DNA from 3 places in the Psychrobacillus sp. FJAT-21963 genome. Region 3 is predicted to be linked to each of the others. Evidence: riboswitches for the same ligand, from Rfam matches in the RefSeq annotation. Region 3 holds a riboswitch; each other region holds the start of a gene.
What was found. Region 3 has a riboswitch for lysine ahead of AN959_RS17850 (Na+/H+ antiporter NhaC family protein). Riboswitches for the same ligand answer to the same signal wherever they lie in the genome.

Region 1 (11,210 bases), on a different contig from region 3:
GAATCAATCAAGAGCCAAACTATGGACGAAAGATTTTATTGTCGTATCGTCTATTAACTTTTTATTAATATTAATTTTTTATTTATTGATGGTCACAATAGCCGTTTATGCGGTAAATGAATACGAGGCTTCTACTAGTGAAGCAGGTTTAATAACAGGAATTTTTATCATTGGAACTTTAATTGGTCGACTTTTCATTGGTCGTCCTATGGAAGTTATTGGTCGGAAAAAAACATTATTTGTTGGTTTAGCTTTATTTACACTAACAACCTCTTTATATTATGTGAATTTCGGCTTAACTTTCTTACTAATCAATCGATTCCTTCATGGTTTAACTTTGGGAATAGCGAGTACAGCAGCCGGAACAATTGTTGCACAAATTATACCAATGTCTAGAAAAGGCGAAGGTATTGGTTATTTCAGTATGAGTTCTACGCTGGCAACTGCCATTGGACCTTTCATCGGAATTTATATGAGTCAACATACTAGTTTCCAAGTCATTTTCGGTTTCTGTCTAGCATTAGGAATGATTAGTCTCCTAACGTCCTTCTTCCTACATGTACCTGCAACTGAAAAGGTTATCAAAAACGAAGAAGCAAAAGGTTTTAAACTATCCAATTTTGTGGAACCAAATGCTTTACCCATCGCATTCATTATTCTAACTGTTGCATTTTGTTACTCCAGTGTTCTATCCTTTATTAATTTTTATGCGATAAAAATTGACTTAGTAGAAACAGCTAGTTTCTTCTTTATCGTTTATGCTGTAGCAATCCTTATATCTAGACCAGTTACTGGCCGCCTACTAGATATTAAAGGTGCAAACTACATTATGTATCCTGCTTTTATAATTTTTGGCGTTGGTATGCTTCTACTCAGTGTAGCAAACAATAGCTTCACTTTTTTATTAGCTGGTGTACTAATTGGACTTGGTTTTGGTAATATGCAGTCTACCACTCAAGCAGTGGCTGTGAAACTTACCCCACCCCACCGGATGGGGCTCGCAACATCTACATTTTTTATATTCTTGGATGCAGGTCTTGGTTTTGGACCATATGTTCTTGGTTTTATCATTCCCTTTACTGGATATAGCTTGCTATATGTTATTTTAGGAGCAGTCATTCTCCTTACTATTGCTCCATATTTTCTCCTTCATGGACGAAAAGAAAAAGCTAATTTAGCTACAGAGTAACAAAAAGAATAGGCTACCCTCTAATAAAACTTAGAGGATAGCCTATTTCTTATGTAATACTCAAAATTAACGCTAAATAACTTGAAAAGACAAATAGTATGCTTAAAAAGAAAGTTATCAAAGCTGGTGCTTTTTTAAGAAAAGCGTAAATAGTTAAGCCTATTAAAAGTATAGATAATACAAATAGAGAAAAACCTGTAGCATTAAATGCTAGTTCTACATGCATTACTTGAAGGTTTTGACCTTGATAGAAATAACTGAACAGTCTAGATGGCCCCTCATTTTTAAATGTATTTTCACTAGGGGGTGATTGATTGCTAAGTGCTGCAGTGACAGAAAAAATGAGTAGAATAATTAGGCTCTCTATTTTTGACCATGGTCTAGGGTTGAAGTTTGGATATTTTATTAATTTCTTTTTAACGAATAAGCTATTGATAGCTGCATATACAATCAATGGAATAATGAATAGATGTTTAATAAGCAGAAGTTGTCCATATGAGAGCATCCAGGTATCTGTATACGTTGCAAAATCCATTACGAACGTCATTAACCCTATTCCCGAAGCGATCGTAATAATGAAGCATACGATTGCTACTGGTGAAAACCATTTTAAAAACTTCAACCAGTTTGAAAATCCTTTTGAAAACCAACTAACTACAAGTAGAATACCCACCCAAACCGTTACCGCTGTAAAATGACTTGTATGAATGATAAACCCTTTTATGTACCCCACAGAGCTTGCATGACTTGCCCACCCAAACCCTAAAATTAAAAGGAAAGTGAAAGCAAGTCCTCCGTATGCATATAACTGATTCTTTTGATCATCAAACCAAAGAAGAAATATAAATAACATATTAGCTACGATGAATGTAAAAAACCACGCTTTTCCTATTTCAAATGTATTTAAGACCATTTGAAGTGTTCCTACAAAATTTTCTTCCTGATCTAATTGCAAGACAAGCAGCAAAATAGGAATAAACGAAAAAAGTGCAATTCCAACAGTAGCGATAATTTGAACCCTTCTTTGTACAAGAATCTCAGGTTTAAAAGAACTTGGAACAAGAGAAATAAGAAAACTACCTATCAAAATGGAGAAACAAAGGTATAATAGTACCTCACTAACAACAGTCATAAGCATCTATTATATCTTTCTACGTAACCAGAAGAAGACCCCACCAATGATAACAATCAATGCGACAACAATAATAGGAATTGTACTAGATGAAGATTGACTTTCTTCTGTTTGCTCAACTTGGTCTGTATTAGGTGCTGCTATAGTCTCTGCTTGTTCTACTTCCTCGTTCTCTGTTGTTTCCGCTGCAGCAATTTCTACAGTGAAAGGAACAGTTCCTTCAATTGGATGCCCATCTGCTCCAACGATATTCCAAGCGATTTCATAACTATCAGTCTCTAAAGGTATCGCTAAAGTTCCAATCATTTGATTTTCATTTACTGAAATATTTTCAACTGGAATTGACTCACCATTAGAATTCATTAATTCAAAGGTGCTACTTTGTTCTATTTTCCCTTCAAAAATGAGGGAAATCTCATTTAGTTCTTCTGTTACAACTTGCCCACTCTCAGGATTGGAACTCTCTAATCCTGTATGTGCCCAAGCTGAATTTGCAAAAGCAAACATGAAAATAAATGATACTAAAATTATTTTTTTCATGATAATCCTCCTTATTATATCTTTAACCTAGTATAGCTACTCTTTGTGAGGAAAGTATGAAATTACTTTCAACAAAAAAAGAGGTACATTAACAACCTCCTCATTTTTTAAAAGAACTATTCATTCTATTTTATTGGCAATGATAATTATACATTTTTTTTACGTTAACTTTCAGTGAGTAGTCCTGTACCCTTTAACAACACTAAGTTTTAACTAAGTCCTATATGTGTCACTCTATAAGTGTCTATTTTTAATCCCATACATTATGACGAGCTAAAACATTAGCCATTTAATAAAGGAAAATAAAAAAGGCTTCCCTTCTCATGTTGAAGGGAAACCAAATAATAATCAAGTATAATAATAAAATTGTCCTAAAAGGATATACAATTCTTATTTTAATGTACGCTTTAAAAACTCTCTCGTTCGTTCTTGTGTTGGATTATTAAAAATTTGTTCAGGGCTTCCTTCTTCTGCAATAACCCCTTTATCCATAAATACAACTCGATCGGAAACTTCTTTTGCAAATTCCATTTCATGCGTTACGATTAACATAGTAAGCCCTGTTTCGGCTAGTTCCTTCATTACTTTCAGAACTTCTCCCACCATCTCTGGATCCAGAGCGGAGGTTGGTTCATCAAACAGCATAACATCTGGTTCCATCGATAAAGCTCGAGCGATTGCAACACGTTGTTTTTGGCCACCTGATAATTGACTTGGTTTTGCATTCACATATTGGTCCATACCAACCACTTTCAAATATTTGAGTGCTTTTTTCTCTGCTTCTTCTTTAGACCGTTTTAACACTTTTACTTGCCCAACAACACAGTTACTTAACACATTATGATTATTAAATAAGTTAAATTGTTGGAAAACCATTCCTAGCTTTGTTCGGTAAGCATGGATATCATGTTTATCATCTAATATATTTTCACCATGATAAATAATCTGACCACCGCTTGGTTTTTCTAATAGATTTACGCAACGGAGAAGTGTGGATTTACCAGATCCAGAAGAACCTATGATGCATACAACTTCTCCCTTGCTCACGGAAAAGTCTATATCTCTTAATACTTCATGGTTACCAAAGGATTTATTTAAATGTTGTATTTCAATTACTTTTTCCATATTATCCACTCCTTCCTTTTTATAATCCCGCATTGTTTTTTGGTAGTGTGACTTGTGTTGGTTGACCAATCATACTGTAATTTTCAGGACCATCTAATCTTCTTTCAACATAACGTAAAATGATTGTCACCGTAAACGTCATAACGAAGTACAAAATACACGCAACAAAAAACGGCTCAAAATATTTGAAGCTGATTCCCGCAACGGTTTTTGTTTGGAAGTATAGTTCTGTAACACCTATTACATTCAGTACTGACGTATCTTTAATATTTATAATAAATTGGTTTCCTGTAGCTGGTAAAATATTTCGTACTACCTGTGGTAATACTACATGAAGCATCGTTTGTATATGATTCATACCGATTGCTTGCGCTGATTCAAATTGTCCTTTATCAATGGAAATGACACCACCACGAACAATCTCGGCCATGTATGCCCCCGTATTAATAGATACGATAAAAATAGCTGCAGCAGTTCTGTCCATATCCACACCAAAAGCTAAAGCAGACCCATAATAGATAACCATCGCTTGTACAATCATCGGTGTACCACGGAAAAATTCAATATACATCGTTAGAATTGCATTTACTATCTTCAAGAAAATTCGTTTTGCTTTTCGTTCTGGCATAGGGATTGTTCGAATAACTCCTGCCAGCAAACCAATAATGGCTCCAAAGATTGTACCAATGATAGAGATTAAGAGCGTCATCCCTGCTCCACGTAGGAACATCGGCCAGTTATTGGTAACCATTGATATTATATACTCAATGCTCATACTTATCCTCCTCAAAAATTAAACCGACTGCAAAGAGATGCAGCCGGTATCACTTCATCTTTATTCAGAAGCGGGTTGATTTTTAATGGCAGTATCCATAATGTTTTGACGATCTTCTTCTGAAATGCCCGCCAATATATCATTAATTTGTTTTGTTAAGTCACTGCCCTTTTTAAGTCCAACTGCAACTGCTGTTTCTTCTTCATCCGCAACAAATCCATCGGTAAATTCAACCATCGCAAAGTTTTCGTTCGCTGATGAAGCACTAATTCCTTCTGGACGCTCAGAAACATAACCATCTAGCATTCCAGATTCTAGTGCTACACGCATTGCAGGGAAGTTATCCATTGCTGGTTGTTTTTCTACACCTTTAATTTGATCTATTACGCCATAATGTGAAGTATTTAATTGTCCTGACACTTTTGCCCCGCTAAAATCTTGAATAGAAGTAGCTCCCTCATAAGGTCCACCTTTTTTAACTACCATTACAAAGTTAGACGTGTAATAGTTTTCAGAGAAGTCGATTGTTTCTTTACGTTCAGCTGTCGGTGACATCCCTGCAATAATTGCATCGATTTTACCTGACTCTAAGGATGGAACTAGTCCGTCCCATTCTGTTTTCACAATAACTAACTCTTTTCCTAATCCTTCAGCAATTTTTTTGGCAATTTCTACATCGTATCCACCTGCATATTCTGCATTGCCGTCAATTTTTACACCGCCGTTTGAATCATCTAATTGAGTCCAGTTGAATGGAGCATATCCTGCTTCCATACCAACTGTAAAAGTGTTGTCGTCACCTTTAGAAGATGATGATTCTGTATTTTCTGTATTACTTGACCCACATGCTGCTAAAAGCATCATGATAGACACGAACATTACTAAAACTATTAGTTTGTTTTTCATTCTATTTCTCTCCTTTTATATATGATTATGTTTTTAACTACTAAAAAAGGACAACTTACATAAAAAAAGACCTGAGATGAACTCAGGTCGCAATATGTATAGTTGCCCTAAATCCTCTACTTTTCCCAAATGAGATAGCACACCACTATAAACCGGGATGTTTATAGCGGACAGTCCTGTAGTTATTCACTACAGACCCAGCAAGTAATACCGAGAACTATTACAAACTTCGGCGACATTTCCTTCTCCCTAGAATCATGGCTTCTCAAACTCCACTAAGGACTGTTAAATATCGCGCCTCTACCCCACTACATAAGTGAGGTCGTATTTAATTATTGTCCATAGTCTACAATAAGAAATACTATCTGTCAATCATTCTAGAAGTAATAACAAGTTTCTGAATTGAAAATAATCTTTTAAAAGTAAATACATTTTTTCAAACGCTAAAGGAAATAATAAACTCTAGCTAACTAATCTCAATCGTTATTTTTAAAAAACGTTGGCATTACTGTTATAATAGGTTATGGATGAAGTGGTAGACGAATTTATCAAACAAATGGAAGTGAGTTGTTTTATGAATTAATACAAAAAAGGAGTTGATATTATGGGATCTGTCAAAGTCGCAGATCACAAAGTGTCAGAAGAAATGAAAGATGATTTTTCATTAGATCGAGTGCCTCGAGACCAGAGGAAGATGGGTTGGTTTAGTATTACCAATATCACATTTGGTATCGCAACGGCAATTTTTTATTTTCAAATGGGAAGCGTTATGGCACTTCAATTCGGGGCTATAAATGCTATCATATCCTCCATATATGCGATAATCGTTGCCGGTATACTCGGAACGTTCATAGCTTATCTATCAGCCAAATCCGGGATGAACGTTAACTTATTATCAAGAGGCGGAGGTTTTGGTTACATAGGTGCATCGTTAACCTCATTCATTTATGCAACAAACTTTATCATGTACTGTGCCTTTGAAGGCCTGATTTTAGTTTCCGCAGTTCACACCTTCTTCCCCGCCCTACCTGAATGGGCACTAATCATTTTCTTCGGATCTATTGTTATTCCATTAAATTGGTTTGGCATTAAACAACTAGATAAATTACAAAAATGGTCTTTACCGATTTTCGGTATTTTTTTATTGTGTGCCATCATAGTGTCTTTCTTCACTCCATCGGTTTATGAAGGAGCATTTTGGACGTATATGCCAGAAGGAGTGCAGGTGGGTGGCCAAGCTTTACTACTTTGTATAGGAATGCAGCATGGAATAATGGGTCTGACAGCTTTACTTTCTTCAGACTACGCGCGTTTTCTTAAGCCAAAGGATATTAAAATTGGTTCTTTAGCAATAGGTTTTATTCCACAAATTTTCTGTTTTGGAGTTATGGGTGGTCTTGGTATATGGTTCGGTGTTCGTTTAGGTGAACCAAATCCAGGTGTTTATATTGTTCTTCTCTTAGGTTTAGGTGGCGTATTATTCACTATGTTAACTCAGCTTAGAATTAACGTTACCAATATATACAGTAGTTCCCTATCACTTTCTAACTTCTTCGAGAACGTATTTAGATTTACACCAGGCAGACGATTTTGGGTTGTTGTCTCAGGTATTTGTGCAATAGGCTTGATGTTAGGTGGTATTGTGGATCATTTAGATACAGCCATGACATTCCAAGGAGTCTTTTTACTCGCTTGGGCATCGATTCTAGTTACGGATGCCATGATCGTGAAAAAACTATTAAAAATTGGGCCAGGTTATTACGAGGCTCGACACGAATATTTATATAAATGGAATCCTGTTGGAGTAGTATCTTTACTTATCTCAAGTGGTTTAGGTACGATAGCCGCACTAGGTTATATGGGATCATTTCTGGAAAGTACTGCGGCATTCTTCGCAGCACTTCTAGCAGCTATTCTCACCGTGATTTTAGCCATTTTTACAAAAGGTAAATATTATAGCAAAAAGCTTCCTAATGACATTCCTAAGGAAGATTATATTGCATAATAGTTAAAAGATTTTTTCTACCCGCAACTATTAACCATTCAATCAGCTTACCCTTCATTTTATTAACTTCCAGATAGCCTTTTCTTCGGCCTATAATTCGTTTTTATACTATATTCTCGCTTCTCTCAGGAGGTAGAGTTTATAGTAGGCTGGTTGCCTAATTGGTTTTACTCTACTTTTACCCTCAAAACTATTTATCCAACAACTCATAGGGTTATTTTGTTGATACAATATTACTAATGCACCTTGTAGTTCTACAGGGTGCATTTTTAATTAATTGATATCATTAACCCAGGACTCTTTACTTCCACAAAACCATATATATAAAGTGAAATATTTTTTACGATAATGATTTCTTTTTAGAGGGGGAATGCGATGAAAAAGATGTGGTTATTAGGGTTTGGTTTTTTTAGCATTAGTTTAGGATGGTCTTTATATAATGCGTTTGTTCCTTTTTTTCTGAACGACTTTCTTTCAAGTACTGCATTAATTGGTTTTCTCATGACAATTGATAATTATTTTGCACTTTTCTTACAGCCATATATAGGAAACAAAAGTGATCGCACACATTCACGCTTTGGTAGACGGATGCCATATCTATTAATTGGTATACCGTTAGCAGCTTTGTTTTATGCACTTATTCCCTTCCACACAAGTTTGACCACATTAGTGATTTTTATGGTAGGAATGAATATATCCATGGCGATATTCCGTTCCCCTACTATTGCGTTAATGCCAGATATTACTCCTGAGGCTAAACGCACGAAAGCAAATGGTGTTATCAATTTTATGGGAGGACTTGGCGGAATTTTAGCTTTCAGTGTAGGCTCTATTCTTTTTGGAGTGGAGGAATCCCTACCATTTTTAGCGGTCTCTGCAATCTTTCTATTAGCGCTAGTAGTTGTCTTTAAAAATATTAATGAAAATAGAGATGCTATTCCTTTTACCATAACAACTAATCCAAAGATAGATTACAAAGCAGAGTTAAATAAACCTACCATCTTTCTTCTAACCGCAATATTCTTTTGGTTTGTAGCAATTCAAGGGATGGAAGCGTTATTTACTTTATATGGTGTAAACGAGCTTAATTTATCCAAGAGCTCATCTGCCTTTTCACTTGCATTTTTTTCATTAAGTTTTGTACTGGCTGCTATACCAAGCGGTATTCTAGGTGCTAAATTTGGCAAGAAAAAAGTAATCTTAACGGGAGTTATCGGTTTATTTTTTGTCTTCTTTTTATTAAATTGGGTGGAATCCCTTTTTACCTTGCGCTTACTACTATTAATTGGTGGAATGTTTTGGGCATGTATAAATATAAATTCATACCCTTACATTGTCTCTCTCGGAAGTGAACATAACTTTGGTACTCGAACCGGATTATATTATTTAGTATCTTCATTAGCAGCTATAATTTCACCACCTTCTTTAGGCTTATTAATAGATATATTTGGATATGATGTACTATTTAATGCTACGGCAGTAAGTATGCTTTTTGCATTAGCTTGTATGTGGAAGGTTAAAACCCCTAGAACTAGTCCCGTGCGATTGTAAACTACCAATTGGACAGTCGGTTCTATTTATATATAATCTAATGTATATACTTACCATAAGAGAGTGGAGAAATGATAGTTGAAAAAGATAACGATCTTGCAAACTAGTGATATACATGGAAGCATTTTTCCGATTAATTATGTAAATAACGAACAAGCTAATATTGGCTTAGGGAAATTAGCTACGATAATAAAACAGGAGCGACAATTAAACGAGCAATTAATTTTGATCGATAATGGTGATTTAATTCAAGGAACTCCGCTAACATATTACTATATTCAATTTTTAAAACATGAAAAAAATCCCATGATCAGCATTTTAAATGACCTGTCCTATGATGCTGCCGTTATTGGAAATCATGAGTTTAATTATGGGTTGGATATCTTAAATCAGGCGGTTGAAGAATCCCAGTTTCCTTGGCTATCTGCTAATATCTTAGACACAAATACGGGGAAGCCTTATTTTGGCTGTCCTTATATCATCAAAGAAATTGAATCTGTAAAAATAGCTATTCTAGGTGTTACAACTCATTACATCCCAAATTGGGAAAACGAGCATAATATAACTGGTTTGGATTTTAAGGATTGTCTCCAAGAAACAAAAAAATGGGTTACATATATTAGTGAAAAAGAGCATCCTGACGTATTAATTGTTTCTTACCATGGAGGATTTGAACGAGATCTGGAGACTGGAGAACCAACAGAAAACTTAACGGGAGAAAATCAGGGATATGCCATATGTAAGGAAATTAGTGAAATAGACGTCCTCCTAACAGGGCATCAGCATCGCTCTTTAACTGGCAATTTAAATGGTGTAGAAACTGTTCAGCCGTCTAATAACGGGCAAATGATAAGTAAAGTTACTCTAACGCTAAATAATCAGAACGAGATTATAAATAAATCCTCTGAATTATTAGTAGTAGATAATGTTAAAGCAGATGAAGAGGTTTTAAAAAAGGCTTCTCGTTTTGAAGAAGAAACTCAACATTGGCTGGATCAACCAATCGGCAAAGTAGAAGGCGATATGTTAATCAAGGATCCATTTCTTATTAGAACAAGTGACAATCCTCTAATAGAATTTATTAATAAAGTACAAATGGAAACAGCTGGAGTAGAAATCTCTAATACTTCTCTTTTTAGCAATTCGTCTCCTGGCTTTGAACCAGATGTGACGATGCGTGACATCATTTCTAATTACAAGTATCCAAATACATTAAAGGTGCTTCGATTGTCCGGGCAAGATATAAAAGAGGCATTAGAACAAAGCGCACGTTATTTTGTTTTGAATCGAGAAGGAATGCTTGAAGTAAATCCTAATTACATACAACCAAAACCACAGCATTATAATTATGATATGTGGGAAGGCATAGAGTATATTTTAGATATTCGTAACCCAGTTGGAAACAGAGTAACTACATTGAATTACAAAGGTGCTCCTTTAAACCTTCAGCATGAATATGATGTCGTGATGAATAATTATCGTGCTGGTGGCGGTGGAGACTATTTGATGTTTAAGGGCAAAGACATTGTGAAAGATATTCCGATAGACATGTCGGAAATCCTTGCTAACTATATACTGGAGCGAAAAACGATAAAGGCAACAGTTAACCGTAATTGGAAAGTTATCTGGTAGGAATACTAAAAAGCTGGTTCGTTCATCAATTGCTTATCTGCTAGAAGGCTGTAAAAATAAGAGGCTGTTCGAATGCCTGCTACTTTCAATATGATGAGTAGGGATTAGATCTTGTAAGTTGAAAATCACCATACTTTGATGATTGTTATATGGTTTGAACATGGGTAGGAATTGTCATTTTACAATTTATAGTAGTAATCATTGGATTGCACATAAAAAATCGCCGTTTCTTTTTGTTGGTTTGGTCACTTACATTATAAGAAATTTGGCGGTTTTTTTGTATACTATCCCGTTTTATTATATTGTTGATTGAATGAAGTAATGGATTTTCGTTTCAGACGGTGACTCCTGCGGG
Region 2 (11,210 bases), on a different contig from region 3:
CTGAAAAACGAACACTTACTTCTGAATAAAAAGTAAATTCCTGCTCCCAACTTTTTATATCTTCTATGTAACTAGCTCTCATATAAACCATCCTCCTAATAACTGAATATTAATTCATTTATTATAGCAAAAAAATAAAAAATCTGCATAGAATACTAAATTCTACACAGATTTTACTTTATAGTGCTCTTAGAAAACGATTTCTACAATTAATCGACCATGTGATCGCTTCCGAAGAAGTTTTTGAACATTTGAACAGTTGTATCACGGTTTAAAGCTGCAATGGATGTTGTTAACGGAATACCTTTTGGACATGCAACTACACAGTTTTGTGCGTTACCACAGTTTGCAAGGCCTCCGTCTCCCATAATTGCGTTTAATCTTTCATCCTTGTTCATAGAACCTGTTGGGTGAGCGTTAAATAAACGTACTTGTGAAAGTGGTGCTGGTCCAATAAAGTTAGAACCGCTATTAACATTAGGACAAGCTTCCAAACAAACACCACAAGTCATACATTTAGATAATTCATACGCCCACTGACGCTTACGTTCCGGCATACGAGGACCTTCTCCAAGTTCGTATGATCCATCAATTGGAACCCATGCTTTTACTTTTTTCAAAGAATCAAACATACGAGTTCTATCAACTTGAAGGTCACGAACTACTGGGAATGTTTTCATTGGTGCCAAACGAATAGGTTGAGTCAATTGATCAACAAGTGCTGAACATGATTGACGTGGCTTATCATTTATAACCATTGAACAAGCTCCGCATACTTCCTCTAGACAGTTCATATCCCATGTTACTGGAGACGTCGCTTTTCCATCAGCATTGACTGGATTTTGACGAATTTCCATTAAGGCAGAGATAACGTTCATATTAGGACGATAGTTCACTTCGAACTTTTCCCAATACGGTGTAGATTCAGGAGTATCTTGGCGGAGAATCTCAAAAGCAACTTTTTTTGTTTCTGTCGCTGTAACCATTTTTATTTTTCTCCTTTCGTAGAAGAATAATCACGTTTACGAGGTGGAACAAGTGATACATCTACTTCTTCATAATAAATAACAGGAGCACCAGTAGCTGGATCAAACTTAGCCATTGTTGTTTTCAAGAATTCCTCATCATTACGTTCTGGGAAATCTGGTTTGTAATGTGCTCCACGACTTTCATTACGTTTTAGTGCACCTATCGTAATAACGCGTGCTAAGTATAGCATATTTTTTAATTGACGAGTAAATGAAGCGCCTTGGTTTGACCATTTTTGCGTATCATCCATATTGATATTCTCGTAGCGCTCTAGTAATTCTTGGATTTTTTTATCGGTAGCTTCAAGTTTGTCATTGTAACGTACAACCGTTACATTATCAGTCATCCACTCACCTAACTCTTTATGAAGTAAGTAAGCATTTTCAGTACCTTTCATCGCTAACGTTTTATCCCATTTCTCTTGCTCAAGTTGAACCTCTGCATCGAAAATAGTAGAATCCATATCTTCTGCATGAGAATCAAGATTTCTCATATATTTAACTGCATTAGGACCAGCTACACTTCCACCAAATACAGCAGAAAGTAATGAGTTAGCTCCTAAACGGTTAGCACCATGTTGTGAATAATCACATTCACCTGCAGCAAATAAACCAGGAATATTAGTCATTTGATCTTCATCAACCCAAAGTCCGCCCATAGAGTAATGAACAGCTGGGAAGATTTTCATTGGAACTTTACGAGGGTCATCACCAGTGAATTTTTCGTAAATTTCAATGATACCACCAAGTTTAACATCTAGTTCATGAGGATCTTTATGTGAAAGATCTAAGTAAACCATGTTTTCGCCATTAATACCTAGTTTTTGGTTAACACATACGTCGAAAATTTCACGTGTTGCAATATCACGTGGAACTAGATTTCCGTAGGCAGGATATTTCTCTTCAAGGAAGTACCAAGGTTTACCGTCTTTGTAAGTCCAAATACGTCCACCTTCACCACGTGCAGATTCTGACATTAATCGTAGTTTATCATCACCAGGTATTGCAGTAGGATGAATTTGTATAAATTCCCCGTTTGAATAATATGCACCTTGTTGATAAACGATAGAAGCTGCAGAACCAGTGTTAATAATAGAGTTAGTTGTTTTACCAAAGATAATACCAGGACCACCAGTAGCCATGATAACAGCATCTCCACGGAAAGCACGAATTTCCATAGTTTTAAGGTTTTGTGCTTTAATACCGCGACAAACACCTTCGCTATCTTTAATTATTCCAAGGAATTCCCATCCTTCGAATTTTGTAACAAGACCGTCTACCTCGAAACGACGTACTTGCTCGTCCAAAGCATATAGAAGTTGTTGACCAGTCGTTGCACCAGCAAACGCTGTACGGTGCATCAATGTACCACCAAAACGACGGAAGTCTAATAATCCTTCAGGTGTACGGTTAAACATTACACCCATACGATCAAATAAATTTATAATTCCAGGTGCAGCATCAGTCATTGCTTTTACTGGACCTTGGTTTGCTAAGAAGTCTCCGCCATAAACAGTGTCATCTAAATGTACTGCTGGTGAATCTCCTTCACCTTTTGTATTTACAGCCCCGTTAATACCGCCTTGTGCACAAACAGAGTGTGAGCGTTTTACAGGAACTAATGAAAATAGATCTACATGCGTACCATCTTCGGCCGCTTTCATTGTTGCCATTAATCCGGCTAATCCACCACCGACAACAATAAGTTTACTTTTTGCCATGTCAATCTCACTCCTCATTTTAATAGTAGTTGAACGTGTAGAAGGATCTTATACGAACGCAAGAAGAGCTTGTACACCAACTACAGATAACGCTAGGAAGATTATTAATGTTACATAAGTAACAATTTGTTGTGATTTTGCAGATTGAGTAATTCCCCAGCTTACAAGGAATGACCAAATACCATTTGCTAAGTGGAAGGTAGCAGAAATTACACCTACTATATAGAAGCCTAACATCCATGGGTTTGATAAAATTTCAACCATCATGTTAAAATTAACTTCTTTCGCTCCAATAGCTGCTTGGAATCTTGTTTCAAATACATGCCAAGCGATGAATACAACAAGAAAGATTCCAGTGAAACGTTGTAAAATGAACAAATAATTACGAAGTGTTCCAAAGTTTTTCGGATTATTTTTTGCAGTAAATGCAATATAAACCCCGTAAAATGCATGGAACATCAACGGTAAGTAAATTACAAAGACTTCCAAGAATAATAAGAATGGAAGACTCTCCATAAAGTGTGTTGCCCCATTAAATGCTTCTGGTCCTTTAGTAGCAAAATGGTTAATGATCAAATGTTGCGTCAAAAACAATCCAACAGGAATAATTCCTAATAGTGAATGTAGTCGGCGCCAGTAAAATTCGCGATCTTTCGACAAAACAGTTACCCCCCTCAGATTTACAATTGACGCAATGATTACTATTGTAATAGAACAATAGGATTCATTCCGTACTCACATCATCATGTTTCGAATTTATGACATATCCATTGTACTCTCAACACTCTAGAGCGTCAAGATTTCTTTCCCACTATTCAAAATGTAAAATGATTCATTTCCCTATAATGATTAGACTATTTTTTCACATACTATATACCCTTACCAAGTGAAATTTTTTTATGATAAAATAAACTAGATTATTAGAATTTAGCTTAGAAAGAAGGGTTGCTACTTGGATGAAAAGGAACATTCACATGTAACTTCCTTTGGATATGAATTAATACGCGATCACGTTCTTGCTTCTATTCTCGGAAAACATGAAAAAGATATTCTATATTGGGCAGGGAAAGACCTAGCCCGCAAATTTCCCCTATATTCGATGGAAGAGGCCTCCTCTTTCTTTCAAGAAGCAGGTTGGGGAATTTTAGTTTTAGAAAAAACGACAAAAGATTCCGCTTTTTATACTTTACAAACCTTAAATTTGCCACAAAGCGGGAAAGGCAGAAGTCATCGATTAGAAGCTGGTTTTTTAGCTGAACAACAGCAGAAAATTGGTGGTTATTTAACAGAATGCTATGACGAACAGCAAAAGAAAAATGGAATCGTCACTTTTCAAGTTAAATGGGACTTAAAAACTACTATTTTATAATGATGCAAAAAAGCAATGTACAAAAAAACCGTACATTGCTTTTTTGTTTGTTATGCAAACTCTAAACCAAATTCATTGTGTAAGGCATTAGCCGCTGAAATCATATCCGTTTGAGGTACGACGACAGATACTTTTATTTCTGATGTGCTTACCATCTTCACAGGAATATTTTCTTTTCGAAGACGATCGAACATTTGGGCAGCAACACCGGGATTAGAAACCATACCCGAGCCAACGATCGAGACTTTTGCCAGACCTACTTCAAAGTCAGCAAATGTAAAGCCAAGATTTTGTTTATTGGATTCCAACACCGTAATCGCTTCCGCTAATGATTCTTTTTTGATAGAAAATGAAACTGCTGGTTTTACACCGTCCACTATCGACTGCACGATTATATCAACATCTATATGATTTGCTGCAAGTGTCGTAAATATAGAAGCTAAAGACCCATTAAACGGTACTTCATATTCGATTGTTAAACGGACTATATCGGATTCAAAAGCAACTCCTCGAACAACTAAATTATTTTCCACATCGACTTCCTCCTTTAAAATTGTACCCTCTTCCTCACTAAAACTTGGGCGTACACGTAATGGTATCTTGTAGTTTTTTGCAAATTCAACTGCTCTTGGATGTAATACACCTGCACCTAAGTTGGCAAGTTCTAACATTTCATCATATTCAAGTTGCTCCAGTTTCCGGGCATTTTTGATATATCGGGGATCTGAAGTATATATTCCATCTACATCTGTGTAGATATCACAAATTTCTGCCCCGATAGAAGCTGCAATTGCCACTGCGGAGGTATCTGAGCCACCTCTACCGAGCGTTGTAATGTCTCCCTGTGTGGAAATACCTTGAAAACCTGCAACAATCACTACCTTATCTTCCGAAAGATTGTCCAAAATTTTGGAAGGATCGAGCGTAAGGATTTTGGCATTTCTATGTACATCATCTGTCTGTAATCCTGCTTGCCATCCAGTTAAAGAAATTGCATCTATTCCTAAAGTACTTAATTTGATGGCCAATAGAGACATGGTGATCTGTTCTCCTGTTGATAGAAGCATATCCATTTCCCTTTTTGATGGTGCATCCGATAACTCGTTCGCCAAATCCACTAGTTCATCTGTAGATTTTCCCATAGCTGAGACAACTACTACAACCTCATTACCTTTTTCTTTCTCCATTTGAATTCTTCTAGCAACGTTAGCAATTTTTTCTGTAGTGGCAACGGAAGTACCACCAAATTTCATTACGATTTTACTCATGAACATCTTCTCCCTTATTTCATTATCTATCAATGCAACCGCCTATGTTTGCATCATAATAAGGCGCTGGAGTTGGGACGATAACTGAATAAAAAAAGCTTCTCACATATTGTGAAAAGCTTTGTCCCATACACGGTCAAAAGAATTGTCCATGTGAGATAGCCCTCCAGAATATTGCATTCTGACAATTCTACATTTATTAAATGCAGAACCAACATAAGAAAAGGAAAAGCTTTTCTATGTTTCGGCGAACGACCCTTTCCTCAACCATCACAGGATCTTTTCATCCTTCTGCTGAGTACTCTTGTCAATTCGCACCTCTATCTTCACTTAAAGTGAATATTAAATTGTTTCAACCATAACATAAGACTATTCAGAAGACAATAACTTTTTCTGAAAATGAGCGATCATTATATCTGCTAACTTTTCAGGAAGCCCTGCCTCCATGAATTCTTCTTTACTAGCCGCTTGCATTTTCTTAATGGAACCAAAATGCTTTAATAATAATGTCTTTCTCTTTGGCCCAATTCCTTCGATACCATCTAATGAAGAAGCAATTGTATGTTTTCCACGCTGTTGTCGATGAAATGTAATTGCAAAACGATGTACTTCATCTTGTATTCGCTGTAATAGGTAAAACGCTTCACTTGTTCGTTTCATCGCTATAATTTCCATGGGATCTCCAAATAGCAACTGGGAAGTTTGATGTTTTCCATCTTTCGCAAGACCTGCAATAGGAATATCTAATCCTAATTCATCTTCGATAACCTCTCGTGCAGCCTCTATTTGACCTTTTCCACCATCAATAATGATTAAATCAGGCAAAGGCAAGTTTTCTTTTAAAACTCTTGTGTATCTTCTTCTTACTACTTCACGCATCGCTCCATAATCATCATGTTTGGCAGCTGTTCTTGTTTTATATTTTCGATAATCTTTTTTATATGCTCTACCATCAACAAAAACAACCATTGCTGATACTGCATCCGTTCCATGTATATGCGAATTATCAAAAGCTTCAATTCGACTTGGAATTGCGATACCCATTAAGTCGCCTAATTCTTCTACAGCACCAATAGTACGTTCTTCTTGTCTCTCAATAAGATGAAATTTCTCATTCAAAGCCAACACTGCATTTTTCTCTGCGAGATCTACTAAATTCTTTTTGGTTCCTTTTTGAGGTATTATAACTTTCATTTCTAGTAATTCAGTTGCTAAATGCAAATCTGTACTATTTGGCACAAAAATTTCTCTTGGCTTGATATGTTCGGGTTTTGCATAAAACTGACCTAAAAATGTTAGAAACTCTTCCTCTGGATCACGATAAATAGGAAATAAAGAAACATCCCTTTCGATTAACTTCCCTTGTCGAACAAAGAATACTTGGACACACATCCACCCTTTGTCAACGAAATACCCAAATACATCTCGACTAGTAAAGTCATTCATTGTCATTTTTTGTTTTTCCATCACTTGTTCAATATGAGATATTTGATCTCGATATTCCTTAGCACGCTCAAATTCTAAGCTTTCGGCAGCAGCATTCATTTTTTCCGTCAGATTATTCTTCACAGTTGTATGTCCGCCATTTAAGAAGCTAGATATCTCTTGAATTATTTCGTTATAAGTGGATTCCTCTATTTTTTTCACGCATGGTGCTAGACATTGTCCCATGTGATAATATAGGCAAACACGATTAGGCATTTTCTGACATTTACGTAATGGATATAATCTGTCCAATAGCTTTTTTGTTTCATGAGCGGCGTGAGAATTAGGATAGGGGCCAAAATATTTCCCTTTATCTTTTTTAACCTGTCTTGTAATAATAAGTTTAGGGTTCTTTTCAGCTGTAATTTTAATGTATGGGTACGTCTTATCGTCCTTTAGCATGATATTATACTTTGGGTCATGTTTTTTAATAAGATGAAGCTCGAGTATTAATGCTTCTAATTCAGACGATGTAACGATATATTCGAAGTCAACTATTTCTTGAACAAGTCTTTGGGTTTTTCCATCGTGAGATCCAGTAAAATAAGAACGCACACGATTTTTTAGTATCTTAGCTTTACCGACATAAATAATAGTACCTTGTCGATCCTTCATTAAATAACAACCAGGTTGATCTGGTAAAATTGCACACTTCTGTTGAATCAAATCATTCATATTATCACCTGTTTAAAAAAACCGGGCACCATTCAGGACACCCGGTTTAATATTATGCGTTTTTTTCTACAAATTGAACTAATGCTTCTTTTGGTTGGAAACCAACTGCTTTGTCTACTGGTTGCCCATCTTTAAATAATACTAAAGTTGGTATAGACATAATGCCAAATTGACTTGCAGTTGCTTGGTTTTCATCTACATCTACTTTTACGATTTTTACTTTATCGCTCATTTCAGCATCCATTTCTTCTAAAACAGGAGCAATCATTTTACAAGGGCCACACCATGTTGCCCAAAAATCTACTAATACTAATCCTTTTTCCACTTCTTGAGAGAAGGTTTGATCTGTTCCGTGAACTATTGCCATAAAAAAATTCCTCCTTTGGTTAACTATAGATAGATTATAGCAGACTCATATTGCTACTTCTACATATTAGCTTACACCTGTTGAAGCATTTGATTTTCGAAGCTTACCAGTCGCTTTTAGCGGGAGATCGAGGAGCCTCCAAACAACATATAGAAAATCGTTGAAAAGGCGATACTCCCTGCGGTAAGAGCGTTAGTCGAAGACCCTGGAACGTAGCGAGGAGGTAGAGGTAACCCCTGCGGAAAGGGAGTCATTTCAACGAATTTCTTATTTATTGGACAACCCCAGGGGTGTCATCTTACTCCCTTACTCTCCTACAAGCAAAAGCTCGGCTCCAAAGAGAGCCGAGCAATTTTTTAAGCGTTTACTTTTAACTTCTTAAATTCCTCTGTAAGCATTGGAATTACTTCAAATAAATCTCCTACAATACCATAGTCAGCTACTTTGAAAATATTCGCTTCTGGATCTTTATTGATCGCAACAATAATTTTCGAGTTAGACATACCTGCTAAATGTTGGATAGCTCCTGAAATACCTGCTGCTATATAAAGGTCTGGGGTAACAACTTTTCCTGTTTGACCAATTTGCAGTGAATAGTCACAATAGTCCGCGTCACAAGCTCCACGAGATGCTCCAACTGCCCCACCTAAAACGTCTGCAAGCTCTTTTAAAGGCGCGAAACCTTCTTCACTCTTCACACCACGTCCACCAGCAACAACCACTTTTGCCTCTGATAAGTCAACACCTTCAGTAGATTTACGAACTACTTCTTTAATAATAGTTCGTAGATTCGTAATATCAACAGATAAGGAAGAAACATCTACTGATTTACTATCATCTTTTGCAAGTGGTGCAATATTATTTGGACGGATCGTAATAAATTCAATTCCTTCTTTTACTTTAACCTTTTCAAATGCTTTACCAGAATAAATTGGGCGAACAAATACTGCTGAATCACCTTCACCCTCAATTGATGTAACATCCGATACTAAGCCAACTTGTAATTTACTAGCAATTTTCGGTGATAAATCTTTACCTAATGCAGTATGTCCAAAAACAATAGCTTCTGGTTGCTCTTGGTCAATTACAGCAAGTAATGCTTGCCCGTAGCCATCAGAAGTATATTGTTTTAAATGAGGATGTTCTACAGTGATAACGCGGTCTGCTCCAAATTTTCCTAATTCACCAGCAAAATCCTTCACTGAATCTCCTAAGAGAACACTAACTACTTCTCCGCCACTTGAAATTTGTTTTGCAGCGGCAATTGCTTCGTATGATACATTACGTAAAGCACCTTCACGTGCTTCTCCTAATACTAATACTTTTTTAGACATGTTTATTTCCTCCTATTTTAAATATAAATTCGTTCATAATCAGTTCTCCACATAAATGTGGAAGCTTCTGAAGAAAATGATTAAATCACTTTTGCTTCTGAATGAAGTAAATGAACTAACTCTTTTACTTGGTCAGCTAAATCGCCTTCCAATATTTTTCCGGCTTCCTTTTTAGGAGGTAAATAAATTTCAATTGTTTCTGTTTTTGCTTCTACATCGTCTTCATCAATATCTAAGTCATCCAACTCTAATTCTTCTAGAGGTTTTTTCTTTGCTTTCATAATTCCAGGCAATGATGGGTAACGTGGTTCGTTTAGTCCCTGTTGAGCTGTTACTAATAGTGGTAAAGAAGTTTCCAGAACTTCTGTATCTCCTTCTACGTCACGTTTGATAGTCACGGTAGTTCCATCAATTTCTAAATTAGTAATAGTTGTAACATAATTGATGCCTAGTAATTCTGCAACACGCGGACCAACTTGACCAGAACCACCGTCAATCGCAACGTTACCTGCTAAGATTAAGTCTGGATTTTTATCTTTTAAGTATTCAGAAATAATATAAGCCGATGTAAATTGATCCAATTCTTCTACATCATCCTCTGTATTGATTAGAACCGCCTTATCTGCTCCCATCGCTAGTGCTGTACGAAGTTGTTTCTCAGCGTCTTCTCCGCCCATCGTTAAGACAGTTACTTCTCCACCATGTGCATCACGAACTTGAATAGCTTCTTCAATTGCATATTCATCGTATGGATTAATGATGAATTCTGCTCCGTCTTCTTGGATTTTGCCACCGTTTACAACAATCTTTTCTTCTGTGTCAAATGTACGTTTTACTAAAACATAAATATTCATATAGAATTCCTCCTATTGCATCTTATTATTATTTTTACTTCCCTTTAAATACAGGATTTCTTTTTTCTAAAAATGCAGTAATACCTTCTTTTGCATCTTCCGAAACAAAAACGGTTCCAAATGCACTTGCTTCCGCTTTCACGCCTTCATGATATGATGCCGGTTTGACAAATTGAAGCATTTCAAGTGCTGCTTTAACAGCAATAGGACTTTTAGTTGCAATTTTACTTGCAAGTTCTTGTGCTCTATTAAATAGCTCTTCTTCCGGATATGCATGATTTGCAAGTCCAAATTGCGCAGCATCTTTGCCACTTATTGGATCACTCGTTAATAACATCTCTGCCGCTTTCGCAAAACCAACATAACGAGGTAGACGTTGCGTTCCTGCAAAACCAGGTATTAATCCTAGTTGTAACTCAGGTAGCCCTAGCTTAGCATTCTCTGCAACTAGTCTTATATGACAGCTCATTGCTAGTTCAAGACCACCACCGAGTGCAGCTCCATGAATTGCAGCAATGACTGGTTTTGAGAATGTTTCTAGTCTTTCAAAGATAGATTGACCACTTGCTGCCAATTCAGAAAATTCTGCTCCTGAAGAAATGGAAGTAAACTCTTTAATATCAGCTCCTGCTGAAAAGAATCTTCCTTCTCCCCTCAACAATATAACTCGGACAGATTCATCGTGTTCTACTGCATCCAGTAATTCATTTATTTCTAATATAACCCCTCTTGCCAACGCATTTGCTGGCGGACGGTTGATTGTAGCTGTTGCTACTCCACCCTCAATAGTCCATGACAAAAATTCCATCTGTTCACTTCCCCTTTGTTATGCTTTTAACCCCTTAAATAATAGACGATGTACTTTTTCTGTTAAGGCAATTAAATCATACTTGTACTCATTCATTACCCAAGTAGTAGTCGTCTCATCAATTGTACCAAAAACCATCTGTCTTGCTAAGCGAATATCGATCGTTGGATCAAATTCGCCATTTTCAATTCCTTCTTTTAATATAGTATCCAATAAAACTAGATAGTTTTTCAGTATCTCATTGATTCTTAGTCTTAGCGCTAAATTAGATTGTCTTAACTCTAATTGAGTCACTGTTGCT
Region 3 (11,210 bases):
GCAGCTTCCGCAAGCTCCTAAAAGGCGTAGTTTAACAATACCGTCTTCAACGTCTACAAGTTCACAGTCTCCCCCATCACGAAGTAAAAATGGGCGTAATTTATCTAAAACTTCTTGTACTTGTTCATTTATTGTATCTGTCATATCTATCGACTCCTTTCGCTATAATCATTATAATGTGAAGTAAGAAAAAAATCCAATAAAGAATTCGAAGGAGAACTGTTCATATGACAACTCAAGCAATTAATATAGAAATCTTCGGTGCTGATATAGTTTGTGCAAGTTGCTTAAATGCACCATCCTCTAAGGATACATACGAATGGCTACAAGCTGCAATCGATAGAAAATTTCCAAATCACCAAGTAACATTCACTTATATCGATATTGAAAAGCCAATTGAGAATGAAAAACATCAAACCATTGCTAATAGAATTGCTGATGACGAATTTTTCTACCCTCTTGTTATGCTCAATGAAGAAATCATTGGTGAAGGATATATTCAATTAAAACCAGTATATGCAGCCCTTGAGAAGTATGGCTATGTTAGTGAAAAAGAATAGCAATAGATTTATAGATCGATTCACCAATTCATAAATTTTTAAAGCTTCGAAGTGTTGATACTACCAACGCTTCGAAGCTTTTTAAAGTTCAAATATTCTCTTGTAGCAGAGGTTTCGAAAAGCACTTATCCATTGTGTCGCTTATACATCCATAGCAATCCTGATTTCATTAGTCTTGCGATACGACCTGTTACAGAAATATCTGCTAAGTAAGCAAATCCCTGTTTTTTACCAAGAGAGCCCATAAAGCCTTTAAGCTTAATTTCAGGCATGTTCTCTGGAAGAGCTTGTCCCTTCCAACGTGCTTGCAATACTTTTACAATCTGTTCTGCTTGTTCTTCCGCAAGTTGCGCACTTGGTGCAAAAGGAAGTGAAGCACAGTCCCCTACGACAAATACATTTTCGTAGCTTGGTAAATCATGATACTGTGTTAAAATGACACGACCCGATTTGTCTTTTTCGCCTGGTAATGCACGTACCGGTGCAGCAGGTTGAATTCCTGCAGTCCATACTACAACGTCTACAGGAATAACTTCTTGATGATTGTATAATTTATTTGGCTCTACCTTTGTAATATTCGAGTTGCTTACAACTTCTACATCATTAGTGTCAAACCATTTTTTTACATACTTACTTAATCGTTCAGGAAAATCTCTTAATACACGTTCACTACGATCAAAAAGTTTGATCCTCAAATCTGGACGACTTTCACGAAGTTCACTTGCAAGCTCAATACCGCTAAGTCCCGCACCAACAATCCCAACTACTGAACCTGAAGGAAGTCCACCTAGTTTGTTGTATGTATCACGAGAACGCCCGATTGTCTGAATGCTATAAGTAAATTCATCTGCACCAGGTACACTATGATACTTATCTTCACACCCTAGACCTATAACTAGATCGTCGTATCCGACAGCTTGCCCATCTTCTAATAAAACTTGTTTACTATCTACATCAATTTCTAAAACTTCTCCATACTTTATCGTTAACTTTCCGCTTTCCGGAAATGCTACTCGAATTTCTTGATCAGAAGCTGTACCAGCTGCTAACGCATAAAACTCAGTCTTTAAACTATGAAATGGCGTTCGGTCAATTAATGTGATTTCTACATCATCTGGTAAGTTATTTGGCAATAAACGAAGTAAAATACGCATATTACCATATCCTCCACCTAACAATACTAACTTTCGCATATTATATCCCTCATCTCTAAATGTCACTTCAAATTATAAATGATTGTGATGGATTTCACAATAAGACTTCTACATTGACGAATGAATAAAAAAAGAGTAGCATGACGAAGTAGTGAGGTGACAGCTATGAATCCAATGGTTGAATTTTGCATAAGCAACCTTGCAAATGGTTCACAAGAAGCTTATGATATTTTAGAACAAGATCCGAATTTAGATGTATTAGATTATGGTTGTTTAAGCTATTGCTCATTGTGCTCTGAAACTTTTTTCGCTATTGTCAACGGCGACGTTGTCGAAGCAGACACTCCAAGTGAACTTGTTACAAACATATATAAATACATTGAGGAAAATCCTTTATTTTAAAAGACTGCGAGCAATATCGCAGTCTTTTTTTATATTATCCATTCACATAATGATTCTAAAAAATACGTTGGTTGAGCAATTTTTTGTCGTACTTCTTCCGTACTGTTTACACCACTATTTACATGCACTGTATGAATACCCATATTAATGCCTGTTAAAACATCTGTAAGATAATTGTCACCAATCATAACCATTTCTTCTTTTTTATACCCAAATTGTTTTTGAATATACTCTAGCATAAATGGCTGTGGTTTTCCCATAAACAAAGCATCCACCCCAGTGGAGTATTCCACCAATTTAGTAAAAGCACCATTCCCAGGAAGAAAACCCCTTTCGCTAGGAAATGCGTGATCACTATTCGTTGATAAGAAAGCAGCTCCTGCACGAACTGAAAGACAAGCAATTGCAAACTTCTCGTAATTGATTTGTCGATCGATTCCCATCACAACAACTTCTGCTAAATCATCTGTTCGCATAATTTGTTTAGACTCTAGTGCATCTTGTAAGCCACTTTCTCCTATCATAAAAACAGATTTTCCTGGAAAATGTTCTTCTATATAATTAGCAGCAGCAATTGATGAAGAGACGATATGATCCGTTTCCGTGTGAATATTCATCTTTGCAAGCTTTTGCTGTAATTGTTTTTGAGTCATGGATGAGTTATTCGTCACAAAAAAAGGTTCTATACCTTTTCCTTGTAAATAGTGAATGAATTCAACTGCCTCTATAATCGGCGTTTCTCCTCTATAAACTGTGCCATCTAAATCTAAACAGTATGCCTTATAATTGGACATTGGAATCCTCCGGTAAAAATGCAGAAACTGGGCCAAGTTCATTCACTAAGTAGTTTTCTACTTTCACTGGAAATTCCTTCAAATAAGTAATGTTTGATAAGAGAACTTTATATAATTGTGTATCATTGACTGAGTGAAAATCACGGACAAGTACTTTTCTAAATTCGATAACCTCTTTTAAAGGAGCATCCATTTCTGCTGTTATAACTTTTTCATCCGTCAAAATATCAATAATATCATCATAACCACCTGGGTCTCGCATAATGAACCCATCGATCATTGAATTGCCCACATCAATAATAGACTCAATAATATTATGACCTACACGTTCAAGAGCCAATTTTGAGATTTGGTCATTGTTCCAATCTGTTTTAGTTTCCAATAAATCAAGTAAAGTTTTCATGTGAGTTAAAGTAGTTGCGATTTTTTTTCGATCAACAAAATACATCGAAATGCCTCCTAGTTTTTGTTCAGTTGATATTGTCTTCTATTCTATAGTACCATAATTGAGAGGTAGGAAGGAGTGTCACAAGATGGAACGGTTTTTCTTATATGATGATGTGGAAGATACTAAAACAAGATTTGTAGGATTCACAGGCGAATCACAACGCTATGACTTAGCTGTCCTACAAAGCTCTCGTTTTTTTGGTAAAGTTCTTGTGATGGATATCCAATACGGAAGAGCTGCAATACTTGGACCAGACGATTTGGAAGAACCAGGATATCTAGAACACGTATTTAATAGAACAGAAGAAGAAGCTAAAGAATTAAGAGATTACTTGAGTGAATTACTCAACTAAAAAACCTTGAGTCTAGATCATCATTGATGATCTTGCTCAAGGTTTTCTTGTATCTGTTCAACTGTTTCAACAACCGGTACTACTTTAGGTGCCACTCCAGTTTTCTTTACTAAAAAATAGGCACAACCAAAGTTACAATACTCATATAAATAGTCTTTCATTGTACTTATTTTTGTATCAAATGTAGCTTTATGGTTTCTATCTTCAAAAAAGCCCTTTAAACGAAGCTGACCATAGCCCCAGTCACCCATTATAAAGTCATATTTGGACAATATTTCACTATATCTTTCTAAAAAAGCTTCTTCCTTAAAAGCTTCTCGGTAATCTTCTATGACTTCATACGTATATCCTTCTGCAATAATCATTTGATCACCATCCATTAGCTATTTTGAGTAGCTAGTAGTTCCTCACCTTGTGCTTGTCTTTGTTTTGCTGCAGCATTTACTTGCTCATCCGCATGATAACTACTTCTTACAAGTGGACCAGCTTCACAGTGAGAGAATCCTTTACTCATTGCTATTTTGCGAAGTTCACCAAATTCAGCTGGTGAATAATACTTTTGTACTGGTAAATGTTTTTTCGTTGGTTGCAAGTATTGACCGATTGTCATAATGTCTACGTTATTTGCACGTAGGTCATCCATAACTTCTAAAATCTCTTCATGTGTTTCTCCTAATCCTAACATTAAAGAAGACTTCGTAGGTATATTCGGTTGCATTTCTTTAGCGCGGCGCAACAGTTCAAGTGAACGGTCATATTTTGCTCTTGCACGAACTCTTGGAGTTAAGCGGCGTACCGTTTCAATATTATGGTTTAAAATATCTGGTTTCGCATCCATAATATTACGAATGTTTTGCTCAATCCCACCCATATCAGAAGGTAACACTTCAATAGTTGTAAATGGATTTTTCCGACGAATCGCACGAATAGTTTCTGCAAAAACTTCTGAACCACCATCTTTTAAGTCATCACGGGCAACAGCTGTAACAACAACATGCTTTAAGTTCATAATAACTACCGAATCTGCTACACGTTCAGGTTCTGCTAAATCTAGCTCATTTGGAAGACCTGTTTTAACTGCACAAAAACGGCAAGCACGAGTACAAACTGCTCCAAGAATCATAAAAGTAGCTGTTCTCCGTGATCCCCAACATTCATGAATATTTGGGCATCTTGCTTCTTCACAAACTGTATGTAAATTATTTTCACGCATTAACTTTTTAAGACCTTTATAGTCCTCATTTGTATTTAACTTTATCTTTAACCAATCTGGTTTACGTTGATGCTCTGATTTCGTTGGTTTACACGATGTCACTTCATATCGACCCCATTCTTTAAACTAACTACACTGTTGTCAATGTAACATATTATTTTAATTCAAACAACCTTCTCATTCCTAGTTTAACGCATGATTATAAAAAAACAGAGCTAGTTTTAGCCCTGTTTAAAGTCTTCTTTTTTTGATTTAAAATTCCACACTAAAAACAACATGATTAGGATCAATACAACCGATACGAATCCTATAATAACAGATCCAGTTAAACCTAATATTAAATAACCGAAAGCAGCTATTACAGCGCTAATTATGGCATATGGCAATTGTGTCATGACATGATCTATAACATTTACACCAGCCCCTGTTGCTGACATTATTGTTGTATCAGAGATTGGTGAACAATGATCACCAAAAACTGCTCCTGCTAAAACAGCAGACAATACAGGAAGCAATAGCTCGGGTTCTATTGCCATGATAATGCTAGCACCAATAGGGAGTAATATTCCGAAAGAACCCCATGATGAACCTGTTGCAAAAGCCATGATCGCTGTTAGGACAAATAGTAAGACTGGAATTACTCCAACCGGTATATTGTTTTCAGCAACTAAGTTGGCTAAATATTGGCCAGTTCCAATAGTTTCGATTAAAAATGATAATGACCATGCAAATATTAAGATGAATATTGCTGGTAACATGGAACTTATTCCAGTAACTAAAGCTTTCCAAATAAAATTAATCTTTGCTGTTGGATTATATTTTAGCTGACGTAAGTATAATAATACAGCGAGTATTGTAGCTAATAGTCCACTAATAAATAAAGAAATAGGAACATCCGTATTTTCAAAAACTACAAATATATTGAGTTCTTGATTTGAGTTTTGATAACCTGTCCAAAACATAGATACTAGTGTTATCACAATTAATGTAATTATTGGTAATAACAAGTCCTTAACTTCTCCATATTTGTTTTCTGGAAAATTACCTTGTAGCTCACCTGGATTAGGTTTACTTGTGTCGAATAACTTCCCTGTTTCTTTTGCAATCTTTTCGTGCTTCCTCATTGGCATTAAATCAAAGTCAGTCCACGCCATAAAGAAAACGATGGCAAGGGTAGCAATAACATAAAAGTTCATAGGAGCCATTAACATAAAAGCCTCAAGAGGTGTATAGGAAGTAACCGCATGAGTTGCAAAAATAACACCCAATTGGCTTATTAAAAATGCTCCCCAACTTGAGACGGGCGCTATTACACATACTGGGGCAGATGTAGAATCAATAAAATAAGCTAATTTTACTCGCGAAACGCGATGACTATCAGTGATAGGTCTAGCAATTTGGCCAACTGCTAAGGCATTAAAATAGTCATCTACAAAGATAATTATTCCTAGAAACGCTGTAAGTAATTTGGAGCCTCTTCTAGTTTTAATTCGTTTAACAGCCCAAGCCGCAAAAGCTGTGCTTCCACCAGACAAACCAACTAAAGCAGTAATAATACCTAAAAATAAGATAAATAATAAAATGTAAATATTAGATGTGTTTAAACCTTCATCCCAAAAAGATACTTTAAATGATTCCCATAGCAATAGTAAAGAATCTATCGGGTCAAAGCCTTCTACTAAAAGAGAGGCAGATACAATACCAACTCCGAGTGATAATAAAACTCTTTTCGTTACAAGAACCATAATGATTGCTAATAATGGTGGTAGTAAAGAAAATATAGTACTTTCCAAAATAGTTTCCTCCTTTTCAGGCGGAGGCACAGAACAGTAAACAAAAAGGCCAACCAAAAAGAATGGCTGGCCTCTACTATAGAATTCAAGATTATACTTTCATTCATACTCTGTAGCTCACCATTTATATGATTCCATATAAATGGCAGTGTTATTCCTCTTTAAAATAACCCCAACTAAATGTTATAGGACATGAACATTTAATTTCGGCATTGCTTCCTTTCCTAAACGATCTACGTTGTCATCCTCACGTATAGTACTATTAAGCAATGCAGCCTCTACCTATTCATTTTGCATCTATTACTTTAACATCAAAAGTAAGCTCTTGCAATCATTCTTGTTTTGGTAATGGATTTATTGGTACTTCGACAGAAGGAGGGTTTCCACCTTCCCCTTTTGTATATATTTGTGGAACTTGACCTTGTATTAAACCCATCGCGACCGGAATCCTTTGTTCGACCGTACTCATCTTACTGGCAAGTGGAACAATTATTTGAACGTTTACTTTTAATAGAATACTTATCTCTACAAAAGCATTGTTTATTCCAAACTCATCAATACTTTGTTCAACGGTTGATTGAACGTTTCCAATCACATGAAATCGAATGGGAATCTTTGGACCTAAGTTTCCGATTAGGGGTATATTAGCTGCCTGCCCCATTGGTACAAAAAATACGACCCCACCTTGATCTTCCATTGTTTGTTTATCATACTCAATATCATCTAAATAAGGTAAGCTTGATAGATTACCCTTTTCCGCTTGCTCTAAATGAGATTGTACTAAACTTTGGGTATCAGACAAAACTCGATTAATTATTTCCGTGTTAAATTTTGTCGTCACCATATTATTAGCACTTTCGGATGGAACATGCTCAATAATGTCATTTACATCTAACACATTAGCAATTCTAGTGTTAATCGCTTTACTTATCACCATGGAAGCAATTTTGTTCGTTTGTACCTCTGCATATTGCAGATAAGTTGGAGTTAAGCGAGCATTGATCCAATAAAACAAACCCGCTACAGAAAGGATAAAGCAAGCTAGAAAAATGGCTAATTTACGCTGCATATTTAAAAACTTGATTCTTTTCTTTTTACGATAGAACAACAAAAAAAAATCCCCCTAGTTATTTATATGTAACTGGAGGATTTTAAATGACTATATTTCATTTTTTTGACCGTACCACTTTAACACGTCCCGTATGAATTCAGGCATAAAATACTGCTTCGTCGCAAATTTAAAGGCTGGAAAGAAATAGCCAAACGTGAACATATCTAGTGTTGCAAGATAATAGGTTTTTTCAAGTTTTACGAGTTCTCCTTTTACGTATACATCGCCTTCTTCATCCTCGTATAGTTGGTTAAATTGTATAGCACCCAAATATTTCCCTCTGAATCCTAAACCTTTTACTTCAAGAAGTGGCCACTTTTCATTTTTGGATAACTCAACGGTTTCCATCAATTCTGCTCCAGTTAAACTTACAACACATGGATTAATGGGATGAGGAAGAAGTCTATGCAAATCACCAGCAGTAACAATCCCTTTTTGTAAATCGGTTAAGAAAATGCCTGCTGGGAACATGGCACAATCAGCTCCTGTAAAAGCTAGTAATGCATTAGCAAAGAAATCAGACATACTTGATGAATGGAACCAATCTTTCTTTAATAATGTTTGATTCGCAAAAAGTGGGTAAGCTAGTTTGCTTTTTCCAATATGCTCCCAAGTTTCTAATTGTTCCGCATTATTCTCAGGGATTTGCAGCGTTTCTATTGGATAAAGAACAGCTTTTTTAGAAGTAACTTCCCTAAGGTTATGGTCAAATTCTATTGTAACTTTCCCTACAAAGGCTCCATACTTGCCAGCAGCGGCCTGCAGCGTACCATTCAGCATTTTTCCCTCATCAAAAAAATGATGTGTGTGAGCGCCAAAAATTACATCAATTTGCGGTATTTCCTCTGTAATTATTTCGTCTTGGGACATACCAAGGTGTGACATACATAGAATGATATCTACTTTATGCCGTATTTCTTCACAAACTTCTTTTAGTCGATTAATCGGCTGCTGAATATGCCAACCTAACTTTTCATAATAAATTCCAAAGTCTGCTGTAGCAGCTACAACTCCAATATGAATTCCAGAGGCAGTTTTGTGAATTTTATATGGGAGTATCCATGATGGAATGATGCCATATTGATCTGTAAAGTTCGAAACAACCACTTCAAAATTTGCATTAGCATACATACTGTCTAATTCTTCATGACTAAGAGTAATACCTTCATTATTTCCAATGGTGACATAATCATAACCAGCTTCATTTAGTAAATCTACATTTCCTCTTCCCAAAGTACCTTCAGTAAAGGTATTAGATCGATCAATATGGTCACCAATATCTAAAATGAGATATGAATCATGTCCTTCATGCATTTTTTGTCTATCGGAGAGAAACTGATGTATAGTCGGCCAGTTTTCTAAATGACTATGCAAATCATTTGTATGATAAATATGAATAGTTTCTCTCAACATAAACCCACCTTTTTGATTTTACATAAGACCAGCTATAATGGATCGAACTCCTAATAATAGCAAAATAATTCGCAAAGCAACGACAAGCGTATCCGAATTAAGTTTTTTATTTAATCTGGCACCCAATTTCGCGCCAATATAAGCTGCAGGAATAACTGGTATCGTATAAAGCCACGGCACATTTCCAAGGGAGATATGCGTTATAGAATTGATGATGGAAGATAAAAATACCATAAACATAGACGTAGCCACTGCCACATGTGGTGGAAATAAAAATAAAAGGATCATAGCAGGAACAATGATGGACCCTCCACCAATTCCAAATAATCCAGATGCGAATCCTACACCAAATGTTAATAGGATGGCAAACCAAATTGGATATCCATAAACATATGTATCTTTATCATCTGTGAATGTCTTTTTGCTACCATTTTCAACAAACCACTTAACTGGTTTTAATCGATCTCTTACAAGCAGAAGGGTTGATAGAATAATAAGTAAAATACCAAAATATAAATTAAAGGATGGTAAATCTAACCCTTTATTTACCCACGCTCCTAAAATCGTCCCTGGAATACTTCCTATAAAAAATATAAATCCGCTTTTAAAATCAACCGTCTTCGTTTTCATGTAAGAAAGTGTGGACGATAGACCAGTGAAAATCATCATAATCACAGATAGGCCAACCACACTTTGAGGTGTGATATTAGGTATTAAAGCAAGAGTCGTTCCAAAAAATAATACAGCTGGCACTAAAATTACTCCGCCACCTAAACCTACTAATGCTCCAACTATTCCGGAGAAAAGACCAGCTAAAACTAGTATAATCCACTCCATTATATCCCTCCATCAAATAAATCTAATTGTTTTGGAGCTAAACCTTCAAATTCTATTCCAAGCATCTGTTGAAAGGTTTTTGCATTTTTTGCTGCATGCCCACCAGAATTATTATTAAATAATACCACTACTTCTTTTGTGTTAATATGTAATTCCTCGCAAATCTTTTGAATGTCAAAAAGTTCTTCTTTATTATAATCATATAAATATCGTACTTCTCGCCATTTTTCACTATCCCCTGGATTTATCCATCCATATGTATTTCTTCCATGGAGTCTCACAAGTACTTTTTCTGAAGTGCAAATAGGAATTAAAGGGACACACCCTTCCCCTACTTGTGGCTCATCACAGATCGTATGATGAAAATGGTTATCTTTTAGAAACTGAATAGTCTGATCTTTAATAGCATGCGTATACCACGATTGATGACGAAATTCGATTGCTACCTCAAAATCTTTTAGCTCTGCTCTCACTTTATATAAATAATCAACATTTTCTTTTTTACATTGAAACCATGGAGGGAATTGAACTAAAACCATAGACAGCTTTCCACTTTCCTTGAAAGGTTGAATGGACTCCCGATACCGATCAAACATATCCTCTAGTGAATCAAAAGGAGATTCCCCTCTAAGATGACCTGTAATACCTTGATATGCCTTTACGATAAATTGAAAGCTATTTGGAGTTTCCCTTATCCACTTTTCAACGTTCCTATAGGAAGGTATTGCATAAAAAGCTGAATCCAATTCAACTACTGGAAAATGGGCACTATAATCTTGTAATTTTTCTTTCGGAGAAGATACATATAAATCTGTGTGATCTCCCCATCCTGTCAAACCAATTTTTATCATGCATTCACCCCACTATTTATCATATCATTAACTACATGTTAGAGCTAAATTAAAAAAGACAGCAGAGGTTCATTTTACTCAACCCTGCTGCCTTCATTTAAATGTAGGTATTAACCGATAGAACCTTCCATTTCGAACTTGATTAAACGGTTCATCTCAACCGCATATTCCATTGGAAGTTCTTTTGTAAATGGTTCGATGAAGCCCATTACGATCATTTCTGTTGCTTCTTCTTCACTTAATCCACGACTCATCAAGTAGAACAATTGCTCTTCAGAAACT

Region 1: another riboswitch for lysine. It lies ahead of AN959_RS13210 (transporter substrate-binding domain-containing protein); the one in region 3 lies ahead of AN959_RS17850 (Na+/H+ antiporter NhaC family protein).
Region 2: another riboswitch for lysine. It lies ahead of AN959_RS13700 (aspartate kinase); the one in region 3 lies ahead of AN959_RS17850 (Na+/H+ antiporter NhaC family protein).

Annotation. Positions count from the first base shown of each region.
Region 1 is NZ_LJIY01000005.1:151,177-162,386, forward strand. It holds gene AN959_RS13180 (MarR family winged helix-turn-helix transcriptional regulator) at 1-2, shown strand, start outside; gene AN959_RS13185 (MFS transporter) at 1-1,189, shown strand, start outside; gene AN959_RS13190 (copper resistance D family protein) at 1,239-2,327, opposite strand; gene AN959_RS13195 (copper resistance protein CopC) at 2,331-2,861, opposite strand; gene AN959_RS13200 (amino acid ABC transporter ATP-binding protein) at 3,252-3,986, opposite strand; gene AN959_RS13205 (amino acid ABC transporter permease) at 4,006-4,761, opposite strand; gene AN959_RS13210 (transporter substrate-binding domain-containing protein) at 4,822-5,667, opposite strand; lysine riboswitch at 5,795-5,978, opposite strand; gene AN959_RS13215 (cytosine permease) at 6,272-7,672, shown strand; gene AN959_RS13220 (SLC45 family MFS transporter) at 8,048-9,223, shown strand; gene AN959_RS13225 (bifunctional UDP-sugar hydrolase/5'-nucleotidase) at 9,302-10,855, shown strand.
Region 2 is NZ_LJIY01000006.1:21,859-33,068, reverse strand. It holds gene AN959_RS13725 (thioesterase family protein) at 1-82, opposite strand, end outside; gene sdhB (succinate dehydrogenase iron-sulfur subunit) at 210-986, opposite strand; gene sdhA (succinate dehydrogenase flavoprotein subunit) at 989-2,749, opposite strand; gene AN959_RS13710 (succinate dehydrogenase cytochrome b558 subunit) at 2,798-3,409, opposite strand; gene AN959_RS13705 (YslB family protein) at 3,702-4,118, shown strand; gene AN959_RS13700 (aspartate kinase) at 4,169-5,386, opposite strand; lysine riboswitch at 5,538-5,717, opposite strand; gene uvrC (excinuclease ABC subunit UvrC) at 5,756-7,546, opposite strand; gene trxA (thioredoxin) at 7,599-7,913, opposite strand; gene AN959_RS13685 (electron transfer flavoprotein subunit alpha/FixB family protein) at 8,270-9,247, opposite strand; gene AN959_RS13680 (electron transfer flavoprotein subunit beta/FixA family protein) at 9,328-10,101, opposite strand; gene AN959_RS13675 (enoyl-CoA hydratase) at 10,136-10,909, opposite strand; gene AN959_RS13670 (TetR/AcrR family transcriptional regulator) at 10,928-11,210, opposite strand, start outside.
Region 3 is NZ_LJIY01000009.1:252,979-264,188, reverse strand. It holds gene AN959_RS17895 (NifU family protein) at 1-144, opposite strand, end outside; gene AN959_RS17890 (YuzD family protein) at 228-560, shown strand; gene AN959_RS17885 (NAD(P)/FAD-dependent oxidoreductase) at 686-1,753, opposite strand; gene AN959_RS17880 (YuzB family protein) at 1,880-2,116, shown strand; gene AN959_RS17875 (TIGR01457 family HAD-type hydrolase) at 2,146-2,910, opposite strand; gene AN959_RS17870 (DUF86 domain-containing protein) at 2,897-3,358, opposite strand; gene AN959_RS17865 (DUF3055 domain-containing protein) at 3,444-3,710, shown strand; gene AN959_RS17860 (YutD family protein) at 3,731-4,075, opposite strand; gene lipA (lipoyl synthase) at 4,090-5,025, opposite strand; gene AN959_RS17850 (Na+/H+ antiporter NhaC family protein) at 5,145-6,716, opposite strand; lysine riboswitch at 6,822-7,005, opposite strand; gene yunB (sporulation protein YunB) at 7,048-7,827, opposite strand; gene AN959_RS17840 (bifunctional UDP-sugar hydrolase/5'-nucleotidase) at 7,876-9,237, opposite strand; gene AN959_RS17835 (sulfite exporter TauE/SafE family protein) at 9,259-10,077, opposite strand; gene AN959_RS17830 (DUF72 domain-containing protein) at 10,077-10,928, opposite strand; gene sufB (Fe-S cluster assembly protein SufB) at 11,039-11,210, opposite strand, start outside.